Regions from separate parts of the Sporosarcina sp. AD_1 genome, predicted to be linked through region 2. Evidence: a T-box and tRNA genes for the amino acid it is inferred to sense, from the RefSeq annotation. Region 2 holds a T-box; the other holds one or more tRNA genes.
What was found. The T-box of region 2 lies ahead of metG (methionine--tRNA ligase). A T-box ahead of a tRNA ligase gene usually reads a tRNA of that ligase, here a tRNA-Met.
Positions count from the first base shown of each region.

Region 1: it encodes a tRNA-Met, which carries the amino acid that the T-box ahead of metG (methionine--tRNA ligase) is inferred to sense. The anticodon was not compared.

Region 1 is NZ_JBPVIR010000012.1:48,947-61,190, reverse strand. It holds gene cysK (cysteine synthase A) at 1-341, opposite strand, end outside; gene ACSW3C_RS18755 (peptidyl-prolyl cis-trans isomerase) at 565-1,494, opposite strand; gene hslO (Hsp33 family molecular chaperone HslO) at 1,472-2,359, opposite strand; gene ACSW3C_RS18745 (type III pantothenate kinase) at 2,374-3,138, opposite strand; gene ftsH (ATP-dependent zinc metalloprotease FtsH) at 3,242-5,263, opposite strand; gene hpt (hypoxanthine phosphoribosyltransferase) at 5,393-5,935, opposite strand; gene tilS (tRNA lysidine(34) synthetase TilS) at 6,007-7,443, opposite strand; gene ACSW3C_RS18725 (SpoIIE family protein phosphatase) at 7,476-9,884, opposite strand; tRNA gene ACSW3C_RS18720 (tRNA-Met) at 10,100-10,173, shown strand; gene ACSW3C_RS18715 (DinB family protein) at 10,221-10,688, opposite strand; gene ACSW3C_RS18710 (S1 domain-containing RNA-binding protein) at 10,836-11,252, opposite strand; gene ACSW3C_RS18705 (FtsB family cell division protein) at 11,380-11,796, opposite strand; gene yabQ (spore cortex biosynthesis protein YabQ) at 11,853-12,244, opposite strand, start outside.
Region 2 is NZ_JBPVIR010000007.1:147,085-159,328, forward strand. It holds gene ACSW3C_RS14910 (CPBP family intramembrane glutamic endopeptidase) at 1-633, opposite strand, end outside; gene ACSW3C_RS14915 (hypothetical protein) at 647-1,198, opposite strand; gene ACSW3C_RS14920 (hypothetical protein) at 1,195-2,058, opposite strand; gene metG (methionine--tRNA ligase) at 2,142-3,779, opposite strand; T-box leader at 4,060-4,321, opposite strand; gene ACSW3C_RS14930 (hypothetical protein) at 4,379-4,720, opposite strand; gene ACSW3C_RS14935 (hypothetical protein) at 4,810-4,995, opposite strand; gene ACSW3C_RS14940 (MFS transporter) at 5,043-6,284, opposite strand; gene ACSW3C_RS14945 (hypothetical protein) at 6,431-6,946, opposite strand; gene ACSW3C_RS14950 (response regulator transcription factor) at 7,168-7,857, shown strand; gene ACSW3C_RS14955 (hypothetical protein) at 7,835-8,014, shown strand; gene ACSW3C_RS14960 (sensor histidine kinase) at 8,014-10,221, shown strand; gene ACSW3C_RS14965 (potassium channel family protein) at 10,490-11,527, shown strand; gene ACSW3C_RS14970 (CPBP family intramembrane glutamic endopeptidase) at 11,521-12,171, opposite strand.

The sequences.
Region 1 (12,244 bases), on a different contig from region 2:
AAATCAGCGCCGTACGCCCGCAGTAGGTTTCTCCGTTCCAAGCTCATCGTGTCCGGCATGACAAGGACAGAACGATATCCTTTTGCCGCTGCAATCATCGCTAAACCGATCCCCGTATTGCCGCTGGTCGGTTCGATAATCGTGCTGTCTTCCTTCAATTCACCGGATTTTTCCGCTGCTTCAATCATCGCCAGTGCAATCCGGTCTTTAACACTGGAGCCCGGATTGAAATACTCTAGTTTCAAATAAATCTCTGCATCTTCAGGACCCGTCATTTTGTTTACACGAACAAGCGGCGTTTGCCCGACCAAGTCCGCAACTGAATTCCCCACTCTTGTCATATTGTATCCTCTCCTAATCCCTACTACTTTCATATGTTTTATAGTATTAATAATACGCTCCATTCGTTCCAATTGTCAACTCGGAGGAAATGCCCCCAAAATATGATTCCCTTCTGTCACTCCTTGTCCCTTTCCCCTGACCGTGATAAACCGAAACATAAAAAAGCGACGCACGAGCCCGCCGCTCTCCGTCGCTTTCGTTCTTATTCGCACGAAATTTTTATCACTTTCCGTAAAACCATTCCGCGTCAAATTCCTTCCAGAACGCTTCCGGTGTCACAGATTGAGATAATTGTTCAAGCGCAAGTTCCCTCCGAATATGATCTTCCACTTCATCATAAGAGAAAGAACGGCCTTCGATGACTTCCTTCACTTGAATGACTGCATATGTACCAGATTGCAAACGGATGACATCACTTGTGCCGCCTTCTTTTACTGTAGGAACGGCTTTGACAATTGCTCCATCCACTGTTTCTGAAGAGGCGTTCAAGTAGCCTAAATCCCCGCCCAGACTGGCAGACGCCAAATCTGTGGAACGTTCTTTGGCAAGGGCATTGAAATCAGAGCCCTTTCCCAATTCCTCGACCGTCTTCTTTGCTTCTTCCTCTGTCGGCAAGAAGATGGCGGCCGTACGATAAGCCGTTTGGATATTATACAAGGATTCGTTTTCCTTATAGTAGGCCTTGACCGTTTTATCCGTGATCACGACATCGTTCGTCAATACTTTTTCCAAGATGAGATTGGAGCGGATTTTCTGCTTCGTCTCCTCAGCATCCAGGCCCGAATGGGTTTGCCCATCCACTGCTGAAATAAGCGCCAACTCGAGATTGATTTCATCGTCGGTCACTTTAATTCCGTATTTCTTTGCCGCTTCTTCCATGACCCGTTCATTCACCAGCTCCAGCAACACGTCACGGCCCACTTTCTTTTCCATCGCCCGTAGCCAGTCCGCCCGCGTGATCGGCTTGCCGGCGACCGAAGCGACTTCTTCCGTCGCTTCGATCGGCTGTTTATCGGGAATCAGCCACCCGATGAACCAAAGCAAGTTCGTGAACAGCAAAATGCCGATCAAGATGAGCAAAGGCTTTGTCTTCAGCCGACGCTTAGCTGGATGGACCGTATCCTGCGCTTCACGCCTGTGACCGTATTTCATCAATAAAACCTTCCAGATCTTCTTTCGTATATACATACTTTTCTAAACAGAAGTGGCATTCCGCCTCCGCTTGGCCATCTTCCTCGATCATGTCGCGAATCTCTTTTTCACCAAGACCGATGATCGCATTGCCAAAACGCTCTCTGGAACAATTGCAGCTGAAAGTTACCGGCATCCGGTCAATCACTTGGACATTATCACGGCCGAGAACTTCCTCCAATATTTCTTCTGGCGTCAATCCACGATCGATCAATTTCGAGATCGGCTCAACAGTCGAAATACGCTTCTCAAGCTCTGTGATTGTTTCATCTGTTGCACCCGGCATGACTTGGATAACGAATCCACCTGCCGCTTTCACGGTATTATCCGGATTCACAAGGACACCTAACCCCACTGCGGATGGCACTTGTTCAGATACGACAAAATACTGCGTAAAATCTTCTGCAATTTCACCGGAAACGAGTGGCACCTGCCCTGTGAAATAATCGCGAAGCCCCAAATCCTTCACGACAGTGAGCATCCCTTCTGTTCCAACAGCCCGGCGGACATCGAGCTTGCCCTTTTCATTTAAATCGAAATGGGTCTGCGGATGCGTCGCATACCCGCGAACTTCGCCTTTTGCATTCGCATCAGCAACGATCGGGCCAAGAGGGCCATTCCCCTCAATTTTAACCGTCAGTTTCTCTTCGCCTTTCAGCATGGCACCCATCATGACGGTAGCCGTCATCGAGCGGCCAAGTGCAGCTGTCGCAGTCGGCCAAGTATAATGGCGGCGCTGCGCCTCGCTTACCGTTTCAGTCGAACGAACCGCATAGGCCCGGATTGTATTATCGAACGCCAGCGCTCTGATCAAATAATCACTCATCATTTCCACTCCTCTTACACATTTCGCTCATAAATCAAATGAAGTCCCTTTAACGTCAAAAAGCTGTCGACAACATCGATGACATCCGTCTCGCTTGCAATTAAATCTGCCAGCCCGCCTGTTGCAATGACTTTCGGTTCCACTTTACTTTGCGCCTTTATCCGGCCGACGATACCTTCGACTTGTCCTACATAGCCGTAGACAATCCCCGCCTGCATCGCAGCAACTGTATTCTTTCCAATTACCTGTTCCGGACGTACCAGTTCGACGCGAGGCAGTTTGGATGCCCGGTCAAACAGAGCTTCCATCGAAATGCCCACACCAGGAGCAATAGCGCCTCCCATGTACTCGCCTTTCTCATTGACATAGCAATACGTCGTCGCCGTTCCAAAATCAACGATGATGAGCGGATCTCCATACTCATGGATCGCTGCAACGGCGTTGACAATCCGGTCCGCCCCAACTTCACGCGGATTTTCGTATTTAATATTCAATCCCGTTTTGACGCCAGGACCGACGATCAATGGACGGATATCAAAGTATTTCCGGCACATTTGTTCAAGCGGGAACATGACCGGCGGAACGACGGAAGAGATGATGATTCCATTGATGTCGCTAAACTCCAATCCGACATGGGAGAATAGGCCTTTTACCGACATCGCATACTCATCTTCCGTTTTATGGCGATAGGTCTCCATGCGCCAATGATATTTCAATTCGCCTTGCTCATAAACGCCTAGCACGATATTTGTATTACCTGTATCCAACACTAAGATCATAATCGTTTCCTCACTAACATCGGGTTTTCCAGAACATCATACCATAATCGGTTGAATGAAAAACAGTCGACTGCTTTTTTAAAAGTCAGTCGACTGTTTCCTATCAGTCCCTGCGTTCTTCTTCGATTGATGGAAGAGGACGTTCTGGGCCAGTTTCTTTCGGCAAATCCGCAACAGATGGATCGTTTGGTGCACCTGTAACATCCGGATTCACTTCATCCTTTGATTCGGTATCATCTTTCGACGCATCGGCTTGTTCTTCTTTGCCATTTCGCTCATACGAACGCTCCGGCAATGTACCGTGATCTTTCAAATGATTGATCTGCTCGGCATCGAGTGTCTCCACGTCGAGAAGAGTCGTAGCGATCAAGTCGAGAAGTGAACGATTCTCTGTAAGGATCTGTTTTGTCCGATTGTATTGTTCTTTAATAATTCTTTGCATTTCCTGATCAATCTCATATGCGATCGAGTCGGAATAGTTCTGCTCGGAATTGAAATCCCTGCCAAGGAACACGTTACCGCCTTGCGCCTGGCCGAATTGCATCGGTCCGAGCTTGTCACTCATACCGTATTCCGTCACCATAGAACGGGCAATTCCTGTGGCACGTTGGAAGTCATTGTGCGCACCTGTCGATACTTCGCCAAGCACGATTTCTTCCGCGACGCGGCCACCTAATAGACCCGCGATTTTGTCTAGAAGCTCTGGCTTCGTCATGAAATAACGATCTTCCTTCGGTAGCATGACTGCATATCCGCCTGCCTGGCCGCGTGGAACGATGGTTACTTTATGGACGATTTCAGCGTCATCCAACATGAGTCCGACAACAACGTGTCCTGCTTCGTGGAAGGCGACGATATTCTTTTCCTTTTCGGAAATGACGCGGCTTGTTTTAGCTGGACCTGCAATAACGCGGTCTGTCGCTTCATCAATATCCGCCATATCGATTTTCGCTTTTCCTCTGCGGGCAGCAACAAGCGCAGCCTCATTCAACAAGTTTTCAAGATCAGCACCGGAAAAACCTGGTGTCCGCTGCGCAAGAGCTTTCATGTTAACTGATTCATCAAGCGGCTTGTTGCGAGCATGTACTTTTAGCACTGCTTCACGGCCTTTTACATCCGGACGGCCAACCGTAATCTGACGGTCAAAGCGTCCCGGACGAAGCAGAGCCGGGTCCAAAATATCCGGACGGTTCGTCGCAGCGACAATGATAATTCCTTCGTTACCGTCGAAACCATCCATTTCAACGAGCAACTGGTTCAACGTCTGCTCACGCTCATCATGGCCACCGCCAAGACCGGCGCCACGCTGACGGCCAACTGCGTCAATTTCATCAATAAAGATAATACAAGGCGCATTTTTCTTTGCATTCTCGAATAGGTCACGAACACGGGATGCACCGACACCGACAAACATCTCAACAAAGTCAGAACCGGAAATCGAGAAGAACGGCACGCCCGCTTCACCTGCTACCGCACGGGCAAGCAATGTCTTACCTGTTCCCGGAGGACCTACTAACAAGATCCCTTTCGGAATGCGAGCTCCAAGCTCGGCAAACTTCCTAGAGTCTTTCAGGAAGTCAACAACCTCTTCCAATTCCTGCTTTTCCTCATCTGCACCCGCAACATCCGAAAAACGCACTTTCTTGCGCTCATCCGTATGAAGCTTTGCCTTGCTTTTACCAAAGTTCATGACACGGCCACCGCCGCCGCCTTGCGCTTGGTTCAACAAGAAGAAGAACAGGATGATAATGATGATGAACGGAACAAGTCCTGTAAAGAAGGATACCCACGCGCTTGTTTCAGGAGCTTGCTTGATAATCAGCTCTGGATTTTTCGCCTTACCCTTATCCATATACTGGTTCATCACTGTTGTATCACTGGTCAGGATGTTGGTCGTAAATTTCTTGCCTTCTTCATACCCTTTCATCGTCCCGACGACGTTCACGACGAGATTGACCGGTTGAAGTGTGATGGACTCAACATTGCCTTTTTCCAACTCACTATAGAATTTGTCAGTAGTGATCTCTTCCATCTTTGGATTCGGATTATTTAGTGAACTGAAAATCCCCATGATGGCAAGGAAAATCAGTCCGTATAATAGAAAGTATCGAAGTATTCGATTCATCCCAAGCCTCCTCATTTCTTCAACAGAAAACTATTGTAAATCTTAACACAGATAGGAACCAATCTACAATGAAAACGACTTATGGAAAAAGCTTTCCGTCGCCCTTGAGGAGGACTTGTCGGAAAGCTTTCAAAAAGAGTAGATTTCCTTTTTCAGAACACCGATATAGGGCAAGTTGCGATATTTTTCCGCGTAGTCCAGTCCGTATCCAACAACGAACGCATCCGGAACGAGGAAACCAACATGGTCAGCACTCAAGTCCACCTTCCGGCCGGTCGGTTTATCAAGCAGCGTGACAATTTTAATGGATTTCGCTTTGCGGTATTTGAACAGATCGACAAGGTAATTTAATGTTTTCCCGCTGTCGATGATGTCTTCAATAATTAAGACGTCTCTTCCCTCGACACTCGTATTCAAGTCCTTGACGATTTTTACTTCTCCCGAAGAAACTGTCGCGTTTCCATAGCTGGACACATCCATGAAATCCAATTCTATGTATGCATCGATCCTTTTAATCAAATCGCTCATAAACGGAAGAGCGCCTTTGAGGACTCCGATGGCTAGCGGGAATTTATCCTTATACTCCTCAGACAGGACAGCTCCAAGCTCCGCTATCTTTTCTTGAAGTTGTTCCTCAGTAATCAATACTTCTTCGATATCTTTCTCTAACATCGAAAGTCCTCCTCTTTCCAAATGATGTGATGGACAAACAAATACGTCTCCACTTATTGAAGTGAAGGGACTTATGTACCCGCCAATTCCTGATCGGGACCATAACATTTGCCAACTGATTTCACCATGAATACATACTCTTCCCCAATTGCCTGCCTGGAAAACAACTTTCCATAACGAATGCCGGGCACTGCGCAAACTTCGTCATTTGCAGTTACAATGATCGGAAGTCTCTCCCTTTTCTGCGAAGCGACCTTTTCATCAATGAACAGGCGGGATAACCGCTTCGGTTCGGCCATTCCCTTCAGCCAAATCCGGTCACCGTCTTTCCTGGCTCTCACAAAAAGCGGCAACTCCCCTGCAGGAAGCGTAAAGTACATGCGCTCCTCGCATTCAATGGAAGGCGGCAGGCTTTCTGCAGATACAGCATTCCAGTAAAAGTACTGCTCCCCCCACTTTGTCCAGGCGCCTTTCAGCAGTTCCTTTGGTGGATCGGGCTCCGGCTGTTGAACGCTTTTTTCGAACCGCAAAACTCCATATTCCCTTATGCAAAGATACCCGCCAGGAAGATGGAGTGCCACATTTCCAGCATCCGTCTGCATTTGGCGCAGGAGCTGCTCGATAAGTGCCGCACTGTACTCGACAGGTATTTTTTCCCCACGATAAAGATAATTTAATAGTAGAGGAATCATCCTTTTTTGTAAAGCAGGGTGCATACGAACAAACCGCTTTATTTCAATGGACGGAAGACACTCAGCTGCCAATGTAAGCATACCGGAAAGCGCCTCGCTCGCCATGCCGTTCAGTAATGCATCATCCTCCTGGAGACTCTCCGCCATTCGGACCGAGTTGACCGCTGCCATATGATTTGTTTTAAGAATCGGCGGCACCGCATGATGCCTGAGATAGTTGCGTGTATACTTATCACTGGCGTTGCTCGGATCTTCACGGTGCGTAACCCCCAGCTTTTCAATAAATGATCGGATCTCCAATTTATTCACCGCCATAAATGGACGGATGAGCATGCCTCCTTCAACCACTCTTGCATCACGCATCCCGACAGGAACACTTCCTTTGGACAGCTGCATAAGAACCGTTTCCAGTTGATCCTCCGCATGATGCGCTACTGCGAGCTTCGTATAGCCTCCTTCCTCCATCACTTTTGCAAAGTAGCCATATCTCTCCTTTCTGCAAACATCCTGTACATTGCCGCCTTCCTTTCCTATCAGTTCGGGTATTGGCACCTGGCCACCGTAAAACGGAATATCAGTCTGCTCGCAAAGATTTTTTACATACATCCCATCCTCTTTTGATTCTTCGCCGCGCAGCATATGATCCACATGGACTGCCGCGAGTTCAATGCCTAAGAGTTCTCGCTGCCTGGCGAGAAAAAGAAGCAGGCCGACCGAATCAACGCCGCCTGAACAAGCGACTAGGATCCGGTCCCCACGTTCAATCAAAGCTCTCCTTTCTATATAGTCCATCACTTTTCGCTCAAACTTGTCCATTTAGGACCCTCCATTACATCAAGATCTTGCTTCTATACTACCACCCTTTCCCGGGAAATAATTCGATCATGCGGACGGATTGTTTGCCACTTCGGCAAAATATGATCGATTTTCATGACTAGCACCGTCCTGTCATCCGCCACCATCCCAAACTTCCTCTCCATTTCTGACATGATTTTATCCGACACTACTTCCGCACTTAAATCCCCATGCGTATCCAGGATCCGGTAGAGTGTCTGCTCCTGCTTTTCAATAGACACATTCGGATGGAACATCCCATCCGTCAACATGACAATCAAATCACCCGACTTCAATTCTTCATTTTTTGCTTCGACCGAGAAGGATGGCAAGAAGCCGACGGGCACCGATTTGCTATCCAGGCGAATGAATTCCTGACCTCTCTTAATGTATGTGCTCATGGAACCGGCCTTCCATGACCACAGCTTGCCATCCTGCAAGTCGAGCAATGCCAAATCAAGTGTCGCATACATATCATCAAGCCCATTCAACGACATCATATAATGCAGCGTATGCATCGCTGTTTCGGGATCCATTTTCCGGTCCAGGCATTCCCGCATCAGGCGGATCACTTTTCGGCTCTCCCGGTAAGCGTTTACATCCTGGCCCATTCCGTCCGAGAGCAGGACTGCTGTCAAGCCATCATGAATCGGGAAAATTTCATAAGCATCTCCCGCAAAGAAAGTCCCTGTGCCCGCCGTCGCCACGACGCCATATTCCATCGAAAAACGGACAGCTGAGCTGAACGTTAATTGGAGATGCGGAAAAGGAAGCTGTTCCGCAACAGATTTGGCCACTTTGAACGGTTCTCCGTACATCTCTTCTAATATTGGCACAATCAACCTTTCAGCAACAGTCGTATCCGTTTCAAATGCCGATCGTTTCTCCGGAACTGAACAGACAATTTGATAGGCCCCTCTCACCTCCGATAAGATATCGATTTGATAAAATTCGATTCCTTGCCGCTCCATCCGTTTGGCCAATTCCTCCTCTGCCACTTTATGAACAGATAAATCCTCCTTTATTTCACTCATGATTTTTTCCAGATGACTGCTCATATCTCGAAGCTGCAGGGCGAGCATCTTCCTGCCGTGCTGCAATTGCCCCATCAGCAGCCTGTTCGTCGACTGCTCTTCCATTTCAGTAATTAACCCGTTGGACCGGATGCATTTCTGTTTAATCCGCTCCTCCACCCGGTGCCGGGCCGCTTTTTTCGTTGCAGAATACGTTGATTCCCATTCGTAAAGAAGCCTCGCCATCCCTTCATCCTTATTTTCCCAGCATTTAGAATACCGGAAGCACGACTGACAGATCGTCGGAATCGCTCGATCCGGCTCCTCTTGATCATCTGAAAAGCGGTCATTCACCAAAGTGGACATGAAGTTAGCAAATTGCTGAAAGTCCTTTAATTGCTCGTTCATCCGATCGGTCAACCATTTTTGCCGTTTTACCGACATATCTGGATTCTCCGAAACAAAAATATTGCGGATCGGTTCCATTTTCTTCGCAGGCACAAGGAAAAATAGGAACGAGGCGGCAGCTATCGTATAAAAATGGGAAGCGTCTAATGGCAATGTTAAGTCATAGAGAAGAAAGAAGACGGAAACGGCCAATCCTCCCGTCGCAATTCCGAGCTTGCCGAGCCTTCGAAAGGCACCCGCAAAAAAGCCGGTCATTCCATATACCGCCATCATGCCGGTAAATGAAAGCTCCGCAATGCCGGCGATGGCCGCAATCATCATCGCGATTGTCGTAGAAAACGGCAATCCACCCGCTAAAGCCGCAAGAAGGATAGTTAAATGCAAGAGGACTCCTGGAATAGACACCGGTCCGATCATCAGGCCGCCCATCCCGGTTGTCGCCATCGTTCCGACTATACAAATGGCGCCCAGCCTCTCAGGAGTCCATTGGCCAAACAAAATCCGTTCCGTATGAGGAAACGCGACAAGGAGGAAAAATGTCATGAAAAGGGCGATCACCGCCTCAAACCCGATCGTCAGCTGGACAATAACCGGAGGATTTCCGCCAAACATAATAAATTGCCATACGACTTGGACGACAATAATACAACCGGCCACTGTCAGCGGAATGGACTTACGTAGCAGCGGTTGCTTTACAACGACGCTGAAAAGCAACAGCTCCAGCAAATGAATGACGGCTTGTCCTACTCCTAATAACGCACTCCCTGCCATTCCTCCAATAAATGCCCACAGGAGATGCTTACGGAAACGGAGCTGCGCCAATGCCCAAATTGGCAAAAAGAAAGGGACTGCGGAGTCGAATAAAATTGCTTGGGATAAGAAAAAGGATCCTACTAAGAACAAAGCCGCCAGCGCAATATACAGTTTTCGCTTCATTACCGACTCGACCGCGTGGCGGATTTGTTGACTGACCGGTCTCTCCAAATTACCTATCATCTTCATTTCCATATTCCCCCTATGTCTGCTTTTCTCAAAGTATACATAGGACTTGGAACAGATTTTGTCTGTTCATGACAAGGGTGCCAAAAAATCTTTCGACGTGTTACGGACAATTTCTCTACTTTTTCTAGAAGAGTAGTTGACATGTATCACAAACGCATGTAATATGTTGATTGTTGTTCAAAAAGGTAGCGCAAGCAAACTTCATGAACATTCATGGCGGTGTAGCTCAGCTGGCTAGAGCGTACGGTTCATACCCGTGAGGTCGTGGGTTCGACTCCCTCCGCCGCTATACTGAAAAAGACGAAAGCGGCTCCCCTTCCCGGGAGCCGCTTTTTTTCATCCTGTCACTTGCAAAGAGTCAATCTGCTTCTTATGATGCTGGTCATGTTCGATGAAATCGGTAAAATACTGACGGATTGTAATGGTAAACTCTCCAATTTGAATTGGTTTGTCCCATTGATCTTCCATCACCTGCGCAAGCTCGCTAAGCAGACGGCCTCTCACGTCCACGGCATATGCCCTGATCTCCTCAAACGTTTTGTCCCTCGCCTGTCGCGCAGCTTCCGCATTGAACTCGTCGAACGGAATATCCGTAAGGACTTCCTGAACGGTGGAGCTATCTTTCATATAAGGCAATCTCTCTTCCAATGTGTAACGATCCCACTCCGCCATATGCATAAGAATCTCTTTAGGCGACCATTTCCCGTCCGCATACGGCATAGCCGCCTCCTGTTCAGGCAGGGTGTGAAGTGCTTCCACCCACTCGATATACTGCTGCAACCCCTTCATTACGTGTTCAGCCATTGTCATTCCCCCTTTTCCCATTTCATTCGCTTCCAGAGAGACGGAATCCTTTTATCTCAAATAAAAAAAGCAATCTCAGTGGACGATGCCACCAAAATTGCTTAATTCATATTACATATATGGACCTAAATTGAAACAGCCAGCAAGTTACCCTCTTCTTGCGCCACGGCCACCGCGTTTAGACTCTGTTGCTCTTTTCAAAGTGGAAAGACGTTCTTCGCTATCTTTCATGAACTTTGCCATTTTTTGTTCGAAATTTTCAGGTCGTTCTGTTTGAGGACGGCCTCCACCATGACGAGGACGTTGAGGGCGTTGAGGACGTTCTGCTTCAGGCTTTGCTTTCCTGATGGAGAGCCCGATTTTACCGTCTGTTCCGACGTTCATCACTTTAACTTCAACCATGTCTCCCACTTTTAAATGGTCGTTAATGTCCTTTACATAATTATCCGCGACTTCACTAATATGGACCAGACCAGTTGAACCGTTCGGCAGCTCAACAAATGCTCCGAAGTTTGTGATCCCTGTAACTTTCCCCTGTAACTTGCTGCCTACTTCAATTGACATAAAAAAATTGCTCCTCCTTAAAAAATTAAGCGGCTCTCGCCGGAAGCCTATTTACCACATCGGCGACACTTGCTTGCGCAAGATCCTTACTCTCATTATAGCCAACAAAAAAAGAGTGTCAATAAGACTACTCTTTTCCGGACTCTTTTTTTCCCTTTTTCTTGGTATGTTCAGGGACCGAGAAAATGATCTCATTCTTTTCGGATAAGAAATAATGTTTCCTTGCGAGCTTGGCGATATATTCATCATCATCCAGCTTGACGAGCTGTTGCTTCAAGGATTTTTGTTCTTCCTTTACTTCCTTCAGATCCGCCAGCACTTCCGCCTTCTCTTGCTCTTTTTTTGCCAACGCCTTTTTTTGCTGCACAAACGTGTTCGTCAGTGCACCAAAAATAAGCAGCGCCAAAATTGCATAGATAGTAAGCTTTCTCTTCAGCCGCTTCCTCTGCTTATTTCGCCAATCCTCTTTCTTACGCAACGAGCGGACATATTCAGTTTCAATCGATGCAACGGTTGCGGCTGCCTTGCTCTTCCTTTGCTCCATGTCCTGCACTTCCTCTCATTACTTTCCGTTCTCTTCAATAGTCTATCAATTATAGCTTATTCAGCACTATTTTTGAAGAGTCTTTTCTTGACGAAAAAGAAGAGAGTCGTGAACGGAAATGCGAGGACTGTCAAAATTCGAATAATCACCCGGACAAAGAATTGAATGATCCTTGCGATCAGCCGCAGGATGAACCAAATCGGCTTCAAGATCAGCAAGATGATCATCCGTCCGAACAAACGAAACGGCTTATGAAAAATAGCTGCATATAAGAGCAGCCCGCTCACTTGCGCAACGGGGTCATACATTCGCCACGCACCGTCACGGACGAGGAAGAGAACATAAAAGGCGCCGCAGCCGATCAATATCCAGCAAATAATTTCCAGCCAGGCAGCATATCTTCGAATCCAGGATGTTTTTCCTGTCTGGGAAATGCCGGTGCCGACCA
Region 2 (12,244 bases):
GAAAAGCAAGCCGACCAACAGAATATTGAGCAGTCCGAGCAGACTGACATTCGGGTTCATTCCGTGCGCAATGCTGAAGATGACAGCAGAAACGACATAAATGGCCCACTTGGGGTTGTTTCGACTGGCCATCGTTGACATGACATAGCCGCGGAAAAACATTTCTTCGGACAAGCCGACGAGAATGAAAAGAATAAGAAAGGCGACAGTATAAGTTGAAAATTCAGGGCTCCCAAATGAATTCAGTAAGGTGACGTTTCCGGTTGACAGTAAGAGAATGAAAATCATACTGATAGAAACCGCCCCAAGAAAAAGGCCATAGAGAAAATCGGCGATTGAAAACTTGAAACCTAGTGTTCGTAACGTGCCTTTATTAATAAAGCGCCAAAAAATGTAGGTGATCAAGATACTACCTAGAACGCCTCCGCCTTGCATCGCCAAGAAAAACCATGGATGGCTGTCGAGCATCTCCATAACATTCACTTCAACTGAACTTCCAAATTGGGGCATCTCATTAGTTAATAGCAAGAACAGTCCTGGCAGGGCGAAAACTTGTTGTGCCACCACCATGGCAATAAATGCGAATACAATAAGCCACCCGGCGCGAACTTGCCCCTTGTCGTTTTTAAACAAAATACATCCTCCTTTATACGGTGATATCCGACGTCGGCATTGGTTTCAAATTCCGAATTTGATTCAGCAGGACAAGGAAGCCGAGATCCATTACTAATAACGCAAGACTGGCTACTCCCATTAGCCAAGCCACTTCATTGCTGAGCAAGTTAGGCGTGAGCGTCATGATGAAAAGGGCCGCGAGGTGAATGAAAACATAGTACCGGCTCCGCAACTCTGTCCGGCGGGTCCATTCGCTTTGGTTGAACTTGGCCGTAATAGCTTTCAATAGGCTGAACAAATAGAAGGCGACCACTAATTTGACGAGAAGCAGCAAACTATAGTAATTGCCCGTCAAAACGCCAGACGGTAGAAAGCTTATGAAGACGGAGGGAAGCGATAGGATAACACCAGTTGCAGCGAACCGGCTTGCTTTTGAAGAGATGGAATACTCGGTGCTCAGCTTCGATGCCCCGAGGTAGATCAGGAAATAACCAAGGGGATCGGGTAGCCAGTCGATGACGATATCGATACGGAACCAAACGAAGAAATAACCGATGAAAATCCATTTGACGGCCTGGCTCATTGTCCATCTCTCCTTTTCCTCTTGATGATTTCCTGTATATCCTCCTGCTTCAAATAGGGTTGACTCGATATAGTTCCGATGGTTTGGAAGGTTTCTCCGCTATCAGTTCTTCCTGATACAGCATAGCTGCTTTCCAAGTAGTCCGTCGAGTCGCCGAAATAGGTCGTGACGTTGAACTGCTGGCCTGGTTTCAGCTGGATTGGGAACTGAAGTTCCTTTAGCGGCAACCCTTTACCGTCCTTTGCCTGCCGGGCAGGATCTCCGCCGGATAATTTGAAAGTGAGCCGATCATTCAACTGAGGGATCGCCAGCGTCATCGCTTCTACTTGTAACGGTTCATATACATTAAAGCCAGTAAAGCTATCTCCTTCAGTGCTACCACCCCAAGAAACGGGTTTTATTGGGTCGTCGCTTTCCAAAGAGTACGGCTGCTGTAGAATGACTTCCCCAATATCTGCTTTCACATCTCTGTAATCCGAAAAAAAGACTTCCATCTCGTTGAATTTGAAATCCCCGTCGCCTGCATGATATTCAAGTGCTGCTTCATTCACCAGCACAGTTATCTTACGCAATACATAATGGCGGAATGACTGGATATCAGTTGGCATTCCCGTGGAAAAACCCATATCTCTCTCCACATATCCCATCACCTTGTTTATATGAACATAATTCACCTGGGACAAATCATCTTTATTGGTCAGATAATAGAACGTCAAATAATTTTCGTCGTTCATGGTCGTTTCAACAAAATGATCGAGGAAAACAGGCTCCTCCAGCCGCTTGGCATCAGCATATAAATAATTTGCAATCCAACTTATCCCGATGATGCAGAGGAAGATCCAAAAGACTCGCTCTTTCATTCGCACTATCCTTTCCCAAACATTTCCTTGTAACTAATTGTCTCAAAGAATGGAAGGAATTGCACGGGTTCTTTTGGCTCGAATTAAAGCGCATTTTGATGCAGCTGTGACACTTCTTCATCTATTCTCTCAATGGCAATCCGTTCAAAAAGCGGTGAGATGGACTCCAATTTTCCAAACTGCGGATTCACGGCTTCCCAAGATAAGGACGGCAGATTCAGCATTTGTTTTACGGCTTCGCTTGAGAACGGCAGGAATGGAGAGAGCAACTGAGATAAGTTCGCAATGATATAGACACAAGTAGCCATAGTGCGATCACATGCTTCTGGTGTGTCCTTTATTTGTTTCCAAGGCTGTTCGTCATCAAAGTATTTATTCGCCTGGCGCACGAAACGGAAGATCGCCTCGAGTGCTTCCTTGCAGCTCCCTTTTTCAATGAGTGAGCCGACAATTGGATAGAGATCGGTTACAGCCTGTTGGATTGCTGGATTTATTTCAGCGGTGGGAACAATGCTTGCATATGACTTCTCAATAAACTTTAACGTCCGGTTTACAAAATTCCCATACGCACCAAGCAACTCTGCATTGTGGCTGTAAATAAATTCCCGCCAAGAAAAATCGGCGTCTCTGTTTTCAGGCGCATTGGCCGTCAAAAAATAGCGAAGCGAATCAGGATGATATCGTTCCAGTACATCAGGCACCCAAACGGCCCAATTCCGGCTCGTCGATAATTTCTGTTTCTCCAGTGTCAAATACTCATTCGAGATGATATGTGTCGGCAGGGCGTCCTCTTTACCGATTCCGGCTAAGATGGCAGGCCAGATAATCGTATGGAAGGGGATATTGTCCTTGCCGTGCACATAATAAGAAACCGTCTCACTGCTCCAAAAATCACCGTCGGACAAGCCACATTGCTTCGCCCACTCATGACTCGCCGACAAATAACCCGTCACCGCCTCGATCCAAACGTACACCTTCTTTTCTTCATAGCCGGCTACGGGAATGCTCACCCCGTTCGGCAAATCACGAGAAGCCGCCCGGTCGTGCAGACCTTCCTGCAAATAGCGCTCGGATTGGTGAATGGCGTTTTCTCGCCAACTCTTGGATTCTTTTGCTTCCGCTACATAGGAAGAAAGAAGCTCCTGAAAAGCACTTAATTTAAAATAAAAATGTTCCGTCTTGCGAACAACGGGTTCATTGCCGCAAAGCTTGCAAGTCGGATGGATCAAGTCGAGCGGATCCAAAATCGCTCCGCAGGCATCACACTGGTCACCGCGGGCCCGGCTGCCGCAATTCGGACAAGTGCCTTCGACAAAACGATCGGGGAGGAATCGCTCATCCGTCTCACAATAGGCTTGCTCGACTTCTTGTTTAAAAATATAGCCATTCTCCAGCAGCGTAAGAAATACATTTTGCACCACTTGATGGTGAAATGTCCCGTCCGTCCGGGTGTAGAGGTCATACGTAAATCCAAGCTTTGAAAAGCAGTCAACAAACTCGGTGTGATACCGGTCCGCAATGTCCTGCACTGGCACTCCTTCTGTATTCGCGCGTATGGAAATGGGCGTGCCATTGCAATCGCTGCCCGACACATACAAAACCTTTTCTCCCTTCAAACGGTAATACCTCGCCAACACATCCCCCGGCAAAAGCGCCGCAATATGTCCCAAATGCAAAGACCCATTCGCATACGGCCAAGCCCCTCCGATAAAAATACTCATTTGTCTTCCTCCTATGGATTGTAGATTTGATAAAATCTCCTAGTTTGCATGATTGTTTACCTTGAATTGTAGTCAAGCGGTAATCAATTCAAATTAGCCGGTGATAGAAAGCGTTCACCCGGTGATAGACTCGAATTAGGCGGTGATAGGCATGAATTACCCGGTGATAGGATAGCCGACTCCTTCGAAATAAAGCCGACCATAACAGAATACCTCTGCCCAAAATACCTCCCTTCATTTGCCTGCAAAATAAAAAACCCCGCCCCTATCGTTAAAAAACGATAAGGACGGGGTTTGAATGCCCGTGGTACCACCTTAGTTTGCAGCCGGCTTGCGCCTGCCACCTCAAGACGTACAAGCCGAAAAAAGCGTATACGCTGACGTGGATAACGAGCGCCAACCCTCGTCGCATCCTACTAATCCGTAGATGTTCAGTGCGCGGCTCCAGGATCATGTTCAAAAGATTCGTCCGCTTCATTCCCACCAACAGAAGCTCTCTAGGCGACAATCCTCTTTTTACTTTTCCCTCTCACAGCCTATAAAAAATATAATTTTGATGATTGTAAATCATTTGCTTGATTTCGTCAATCCTATGGATGTCACGGGGCGCCGGGAGTCAGCCGCAGCATGATGAAAATAGAGGACAGGAGAATCATTAAAATCATGGACCATAGCAAACCAAGCAGCAGCCAAAGATACCACCTTTTTGGCTGGCGAATTAAGAAAGGAAGTAACGTGAGTGTGCCAACGATGGGGGCGAGGATATACAAGTTGGAGCGGTTGTAGATTTCCCTTCCTTGTGAATTATAGAAATCGTGGTAACCGATGAGGCTTAACAGCCAGGGGATGAAATCGAACACACATACAATACTGACGCAGAGCAGCGTAATGGCCATCAAAAATTTAGTGATGGAAAACTCCTCCTCTCCTTGCAAATCCAATCTAACACATTTGGATAATAATTCAAATTAAAAACCCCGGAATTGCCAAAACGGCAATTCGGAGTTTACGGTTTCACTATATAATCCCGTCAACCATTTACTGGAGGACGTTGTGGATCAGTGTTCTCTTTTTGTTGCTTCTTCTGCTTCTTTGTCTGATCATTTTTCCCGATTACGTCCATATCGTCAGGGCTGATGTCAAATCCATAGCCGAACTCTTCACGGTCCAAGGTGTTGCCCTTTTTTATCTTCTTTTCTTTCGCCAATGGAATCACCTCCTCTTCGGAAGGGTGTTCCAGTACGGAAAGGTTATGCAAGGGAATTACGCTTTTTTCGTGTCCGCTTCCAAAAAAATGTTTCGTTGCTTAGGCATCCACATGAAGGCGATCAACCATAATACGCTGAGCAGACTGAGCGCGGCCAGGATAATGATGGTGAGCCGCAAGGACACAATATCCGCCATCCAGCCCATGCCGAGGACAAATATGATCTGGAATACACTTAGGATGACTCCGTACAAGCTGGTCACGCGACCCATCAGTTCGAGCGGCACCTGGTATTGATACCATGTTGTGTACCCAGTGTTCGCGAACGCATTAAAGAAGCCGAGGATAATAAACCCTGTCGATATCATGGCGAACGACTGGCTGAACGCATACATCAAATAGCCGATCGATACAAGGAGAAGTCCGCCTCCGAACAACATTCGGATGGACAGCTTCTCAGCCAGTAACGCTACAGCACCCGCTCCGAGGAGCGCCCCGATGCCCGTTATGCTAATGAGCAAGCTATATTCCATTTCGCTCAATCCGACAACCCGCTGAGTAAAGACGACTTCTTGCGCATCCATCGCAAAGGTCATTAATGTGAACAACAGGTAGATGCCAAGGATTACGATGAACAATATTTTCGATTTGCCGAAGTCAATGACAACCTTGAAATCCTCTGCAATGGCTCTGACAGATAACGGATTGAGCCCTGCCGTTTTCTCCGCATCGACATTCGGCAGCCAGCCTAAAATGAGGGCAGAGACGAAGAAGGAGGCGGCATTGATCCAAATGGCAATGTCCACGGATCCAACGATGACGAGTGCTCCAGCAATGGCAGGTCCGATAATGAACGCGCCTGATGTCGTCAATGAATAGAACGCGTTAAATCGTTTTCGTTTTTCTTCTGGAACGAGTGTTGTTGTGTAGGTAAGAGATGCCGGAGCGAAGAATGATTTCGCCATACTTATGAACCAAAGTAATATGTATACGCCCCATACCGAAGTCATGAAAGGGACGAGCGCGACCAGGATGCCTCGAATGATATCCGTCCAAATCATCATGCGGCGTTTATTCGCACGGTCGATTACGCTGCCTGCCCAAAAACGGGTTAGTATAGCAGCTGCTGGTCCTACGACCCAAAGACCCGCCACTGCCGCAGCCGAATCGGTCATATTGTAGACAAGCAAGTTAATGGCGACCAAGTAGACGAAGTCGCCGATCGTTGATAATCCCATAGCACTTAACAAAAGTATGGGAAAACGCCAGCCGGTCCATTCTTTTTTACTAAGTTCCATTGTATTCTCTCCCATACCCGTTACTCTTTCTATACTATTCGCCGACAGGCACCTCAATCCTATTAGTGAATTCGAAAAAATGTGTCAAAAAATCAAACAAAAAAAGAATTATGCAGGAAGCAGACCTAGCATAATTCCATACCCTCCTATTTAACGGAAAGAAGAAATGCATATATCGCTTCTCCGTTCACTTCTCCTTCCCATATTGCTTTGACGGACATATTATATTTCCCGGTAGGCAGGGTCTCTTTTAATGTGTCGTAATTCATGTCAACCGGAATCATTTCTCCGTCCTTATGGATAGCCACTTCATAGGAACTCGGCTGTGGAAAATCCTTGTGCTCGAGGGAACGAATAAATGAAAAACTGAACCTGTCATTGGCATCCAATTTGTGTGCTGGTTCATATCTCAAAAGTTCCTGAGCAGGTGTTGGGGTAAGATCACAGGATGTTTCTGCGTCTTCCCAGCAATGCTTATCATAAATCGTGTTTAAGGCTGCATCTCCAATCGTCAGATAGATCTCTGGCTTTAGGCGTATAGTTTCAGAAATTCCGGGTGTCTCTTTATCTGGCGTTTCAACTCTATCATCTTCTGTACAAGCGCTTAACAGAAAACAAAAGAGCAGAATGGGGAAAAAGCATATCTTTTTTATTGAAATCAATCCTTTCCTAAGATTATTACATGTAAAATTTACCCAATGACATTAGTTTAGCACTCGCAGTATTGATTCACCATCAGAAAATCTTAGTGAGTATATACTGGCTTACTATCTATTTGCCCCAATCTATACACCATCTTAAGAATTTCTTCATAATTCCCCTCCTGGAATGTTAAGATTTAGGCATTAGAATTGGTATCATAAGAAGAAGGCAGGTGGGGCGGATGGCAAAATTTAAAGTTCTCGTGGCGGATGACGATAAAGAGATCCGCGATGGGATTGAAATTTATTTGAAGAATGAAGGGTATGACGTGTTAAAGGCGGCGGATGGGCAGGAGGCACTTGATTTATTGCGTTCCAATGAAGTCCATCTGCTCATCCTCGATATTATGATGCCGAATATGGACGGAATCGCGGCGACGTTTAAAATTCGGGAGGCACAAAATGTGCCGATTATTATGCTGAGTGCGAAGGCGGAGGACTCGGATAAGATCCATGGCCTTTCCGTTGGGGCGGATGATTATGTGACGAAACCATTCCATCCGCTGGAGCTGATGGCGCGGGTGAAGTCGCAGCTTCGGCGCTATGTTCAGCTGGGAACGTATGACGGGCAGAAGAAAATCGAAGTGGACGGCTTGTCATTGGATGAAGAGGCGAAGGAATTGACGGTGGATGGGAACCCAGTCAAATTGACGCCGATCGAGTACAAAATTACGGAATTGCTTATGAAAAATGCAGGACGGGTCTTTTCTATTAATGAAATTTATGAGCGTGTGTGGAATGAAGAAGCGTACAATGCGGAAAACATCGTAGCTGTCCACATCCGGAAAATCCGCGAAAAAATCGAGGCGGATCCGAAAAATCCGAGGTATTTGAAGGTGGTGTGGGGCATTGGCTACAAAATCGAAAAATAAGTGGGGATTAATTGGCTCGCTTCTATCCATCGTTTTGGCTTTTATTAGTATCGGATACTGCTTTCCTTCCATCCTTGAAATGATCGGCAATGGCTGGGAACGGTCGACACGCACCGTGGCATTCTTTGCCAGAATCATTACTGGGGGGAATGTTTGATGAAGAAGAAGGGATTATTATTCATATGGTCAGCTCTCGTAGTGTTGCTGCTGATTGCACTCCCATCCATTATTCGTCTTAGCCCGCAGTTGTTTGGCAAGGACTTTACGAATTCGCTGGACTTTGAGCAGCGAATGGAAGAAGTGTATAACTCACTTGGGTCTGTGCTGAATCCGATTAATCCACAAGAGGCGGTAGAACATATTACCGTATCACCGGAGGAAATCGAGGAGCATCGCAATCGATATGGAACATTATCAGAACAACTTGCTAATATTCATGCTCAATATGAAGATCGAATTGCGGAAGCGAAAGAAGCTGGAAATGAAAAAGTGCTTACCGCTCTTGTGAAAGAACGAGATGCCAAAATGGAAGACATTCAGCAGAACTTTGAGAGTGATGCACATGTGGAAGAGAAGATACGGAACGAAAAGACCAAGTACTTGAAACGCTATTTAGAGGAAATGAAAAATGATGTTACGCTACCATTCCCGATTGTGTATGAATTAAAGGATGTTGCAACGGGAGAAGAATTCTCTTCAGGTGATATCCACGTGCTTGCGGGATATGAGAAGGAGTTCAACTCCTCGGAAGGGTATTTAAGGGCTTATTCCTTGCCGACTGATCTTCACACGTTAACCTTTCCTCGAAACGGAGATAGTGCAGTTGAGGTATCCGATGATGATTTGATGAGTATGCACAACCCAGTCCGTAAATTCGAAGGGACTGTCATCGTGCCGAAATCAGTTTTTGCCGAGGGGGGATTGCTGCATCAGGAATACACGCATTTTAATAAATCGAAGTATGCGGCGTATCTATTCTGGGCAATCGGTCTAGTATCCATTATTTTATTGTGCACCGTTCTGAAGTTCAAAAAGGAATGGGTCATGGAGTCGAAGTTAGTCGACCGATATGATCGGTTGAAAATAGATGGAAAGGTCGCTTTATTCGTTATTGCCGGCTTCATCTTAACCTCCTACAGTGAAAGTATGTCGTACACTCTCTTGAATTTCTTTACTTATCCTAGGCTGGAAAGATGGGTCATGGAAGCTTTCTCGTTTGCGATAGGCGGTATTCTTATGGTCGTCATCCTTGCCTTCCAGCTTGTGAACGCAAATGACCGATGGAAACAACCTGGAGTGTTTATGAAAGATTTGCAAGAAAGTTATTCAGTGCGATTTTTAAAGGCCCTGCCCGAGCTATTCTTAAAGAAATCAATTGGTGTTCAGACATTCATTCTACTGGTCGGATTTTTTCTTGCCGGAATTGGATTAGTAGTTGTAGGCTTGGAGCCAACCCTAGTTATTATCTATTTCCCATGTGTCCTTTTCCTGGGGATTCCGGCGCTTTATATTTTTGTTCGCAGGATGGCTTATTTAAATAAAATCATTATTGCGACTGATGCTATGGCGGCTGGCCGGCTACAGCAGGATATCGCTATACAAGGGAAATCGCCACTTGCCGAGCATGCGCGTAATCTCAACAATCTTCGCGAAGGCGTGCGCAATTCGATGAGCGAGCAGGCGAAAAGTGAACGGCTGAAGACGGAATTGATCACCAATGTGAGTCATGATCTCCGTACGCCATTGACGTCCATCATTACGTATACCGATCTGTTGAAGAAGGAAGGTTTGACTCCAGAAGAAAGGGCGCAGTACGTCGATATTCTGGATAAAAAATCGCAGCGCCTGAAGACGCTGATTGAGGATTTATTCGAAGTGTCCAAGATGGCGAGCGGCAATTTGGAGCTGCACAAGCAACGTGTCGATTTGACCCAGCTATTGCAGCAGGCTCTCGCGGAACATGCGGAGGACATCGCGAAATCGGGACTAGATTTCCGGACGGATATGCCTGAGGAGCCGCTCATTTCCTATGTGGATGGGCAGCGCTGGTGGCGAGTGCTGGATAATTTAATTGTCAATGCCATTAAGTATTCATTGCCAGGCACACGGGTGTACATCACCCTTCGCAAAATGGGAGATACTGCGGAGTTCGTTGTAAAAAATATTACGAAATATGAGCTGGGTGCAAATGTCGAGGAGCTGTTTGAACGGTTCAAGCGTGCAGATACGGCAAGGCATACCGATGGATCGGGTCTCGGTCTAGCGATTGCCCAATCGATAGTCGACATGCATCAAGGCACGATGAAAATTGAATTAGACGGGGATCTATTTAAAGTGACGGTCGTCGTACCTGCGGGTTATTGAGATATAGGGCTGCATGTATGCTGAAAAGCATGCGTGCGGCTTTTTTAGGTTTTGTTTATTGGCGTTCATCTGAAGTTAATGGCGTTCGTTTCGATTTATTGGCGTTCATCTGAAGTTAATGGCGTTCGTTTAGATTATCTGGCGTTCGCTTCGAAGTATTGGCGTTCATCTCCCTAATTTAGTGTTCAAACTGTTGTATCAAAAGGTTTGCGGCTTCTTGCTTACAGGGAATACATATCTACTATTGATTTTGTCCAGGAGGCGCCATATGCTGAAACGTTGGCTTGATATACAACTTCGTTATCGAAGATTGTTCATTATTATTGGAATGACTGCCATGCTTCTGATCATTTCAACGGTAGGCTTTGTCTACATTGAGGATATCTCGCCATTCAATGCTTTTTGGATGACCATTGTTTCCATTATGACGATTGGCTATGGCGATATATATCCGACCACGCAGGAGGGTCGTTGGTTTGCCCTGCTTCTTATTCCGTTGGGAGTCGGAATTATCACCTATGCACTGGGAGTCGGCTTTTCCTTTTTAATTGAAAATCAATTATCGAAGAAAGTGTGGAATCGGAGAATGCAACAGGAAATCAGCAAGTTGGATGGACATATTATCGTGTGCGGCTTCGGCCGTGTCGCCCAGCAAGTATACCGGCAATTGAAGGAAGAGGAGCGGGATGTCCCCGTTTTATATATTTGTGATGATGAGGATGCGCTGTTGGCTGTTGTGGAGCAGGGTACGTTACGGTTGATCGGTGATCCGACCGACAAGGAGATGCTCGTGAAGGCGCGAGTGGATAAAGCGCGTGCACTGATTGCAGCTCTTCCGAACGATGCGGATAATGTTTTTATTACACTGACGGCAAAGAGCCTTAACGAGGATCTGGAAATTGCCGCACGGTCGGAGCGTGAGGATTCCGAAGAGGTGTTGAAACGGGCGGGTGCCTCACGGGTTATCAATCCGACCGTAATTGGTGGACGGGAGCTCGCCATGTCGGTCATCAAGCCGAAAGGGACGGATTACATTAACGACTTGATTCGCTCGGAAAAAAAGGAACTGATGGTAGAGGAAGTCATCTTGGAAGAGGGCTCTCCTCTCATCGGAAAAACCGTGGAGCAAGTCAATATCCGCAAAACGTTTGGCATTACCCTCGTCGCCATCATGCGTAACAGCAAACTGATTAGCAATCCTGATTTTGAGGAAGTCTTCCGCCATAACGACACGCTCATTGCGATTGGCGATCCAGAAGGCGTCGAAAAGCTGCGCAAGGAATTAGGCGTTGAGGTGGATCAATAAAAATACAACAGGTAGACGCCAATCAATAGGATGCCCAAATCCGCACTCATATGTATGATCCATGAGGGCAGGATTGTGCCGGATTTTTCATTGGCAAGCTGAAAAATAAACCCGCCAGTCCAAAGTCCGGCAATGGCGAGTAGCAGGATGGGCGCAGTAAACCAAGGCAAAAAAATGGCGACATGATAGATCGCAAAGAAAAATGGCGGCAGCAGCAGGCGCAGTTTGGATTGTCCAAATAGATCCGGCAGCAGTCCGCGGAAAAAGAACTCCTCCAGCAGGGAATTTCCGAGGAGGATATAAAGGGCGATGGCAGGGAAGACTAACGGTGTAATACCCGAATCCGCAAGGTCCATTTTTAATGCATTCAGATCAATGTAGGTGCGAAGCAATAGGAAAGCTCCGATGATGGATCCCATTACTGCAAGGCCGGCGAAGATTGCTCTCTTAATGCTCGTACGATCGGTTTGGCGCAAGCGCAAAAAAGGAAAACGGGCCGCACGGAAAAGGATGAGTGGGATGAGCAAAAACAACATGACTTTTGCGGCGGTTTTCCAAATATAAGTCATCCCGATGCCTTGCTCGATCCAAAGCAAAAGGAACATGCTCAACAACGGAAACAGAATGCCAAATCCTTTTTTCATAAAACACCTCGCAGTCTTTATGAATTCAGACGTAAAAAAAAGCAACAAGTTTCAGAAAAAGGGTTTAGCGGAA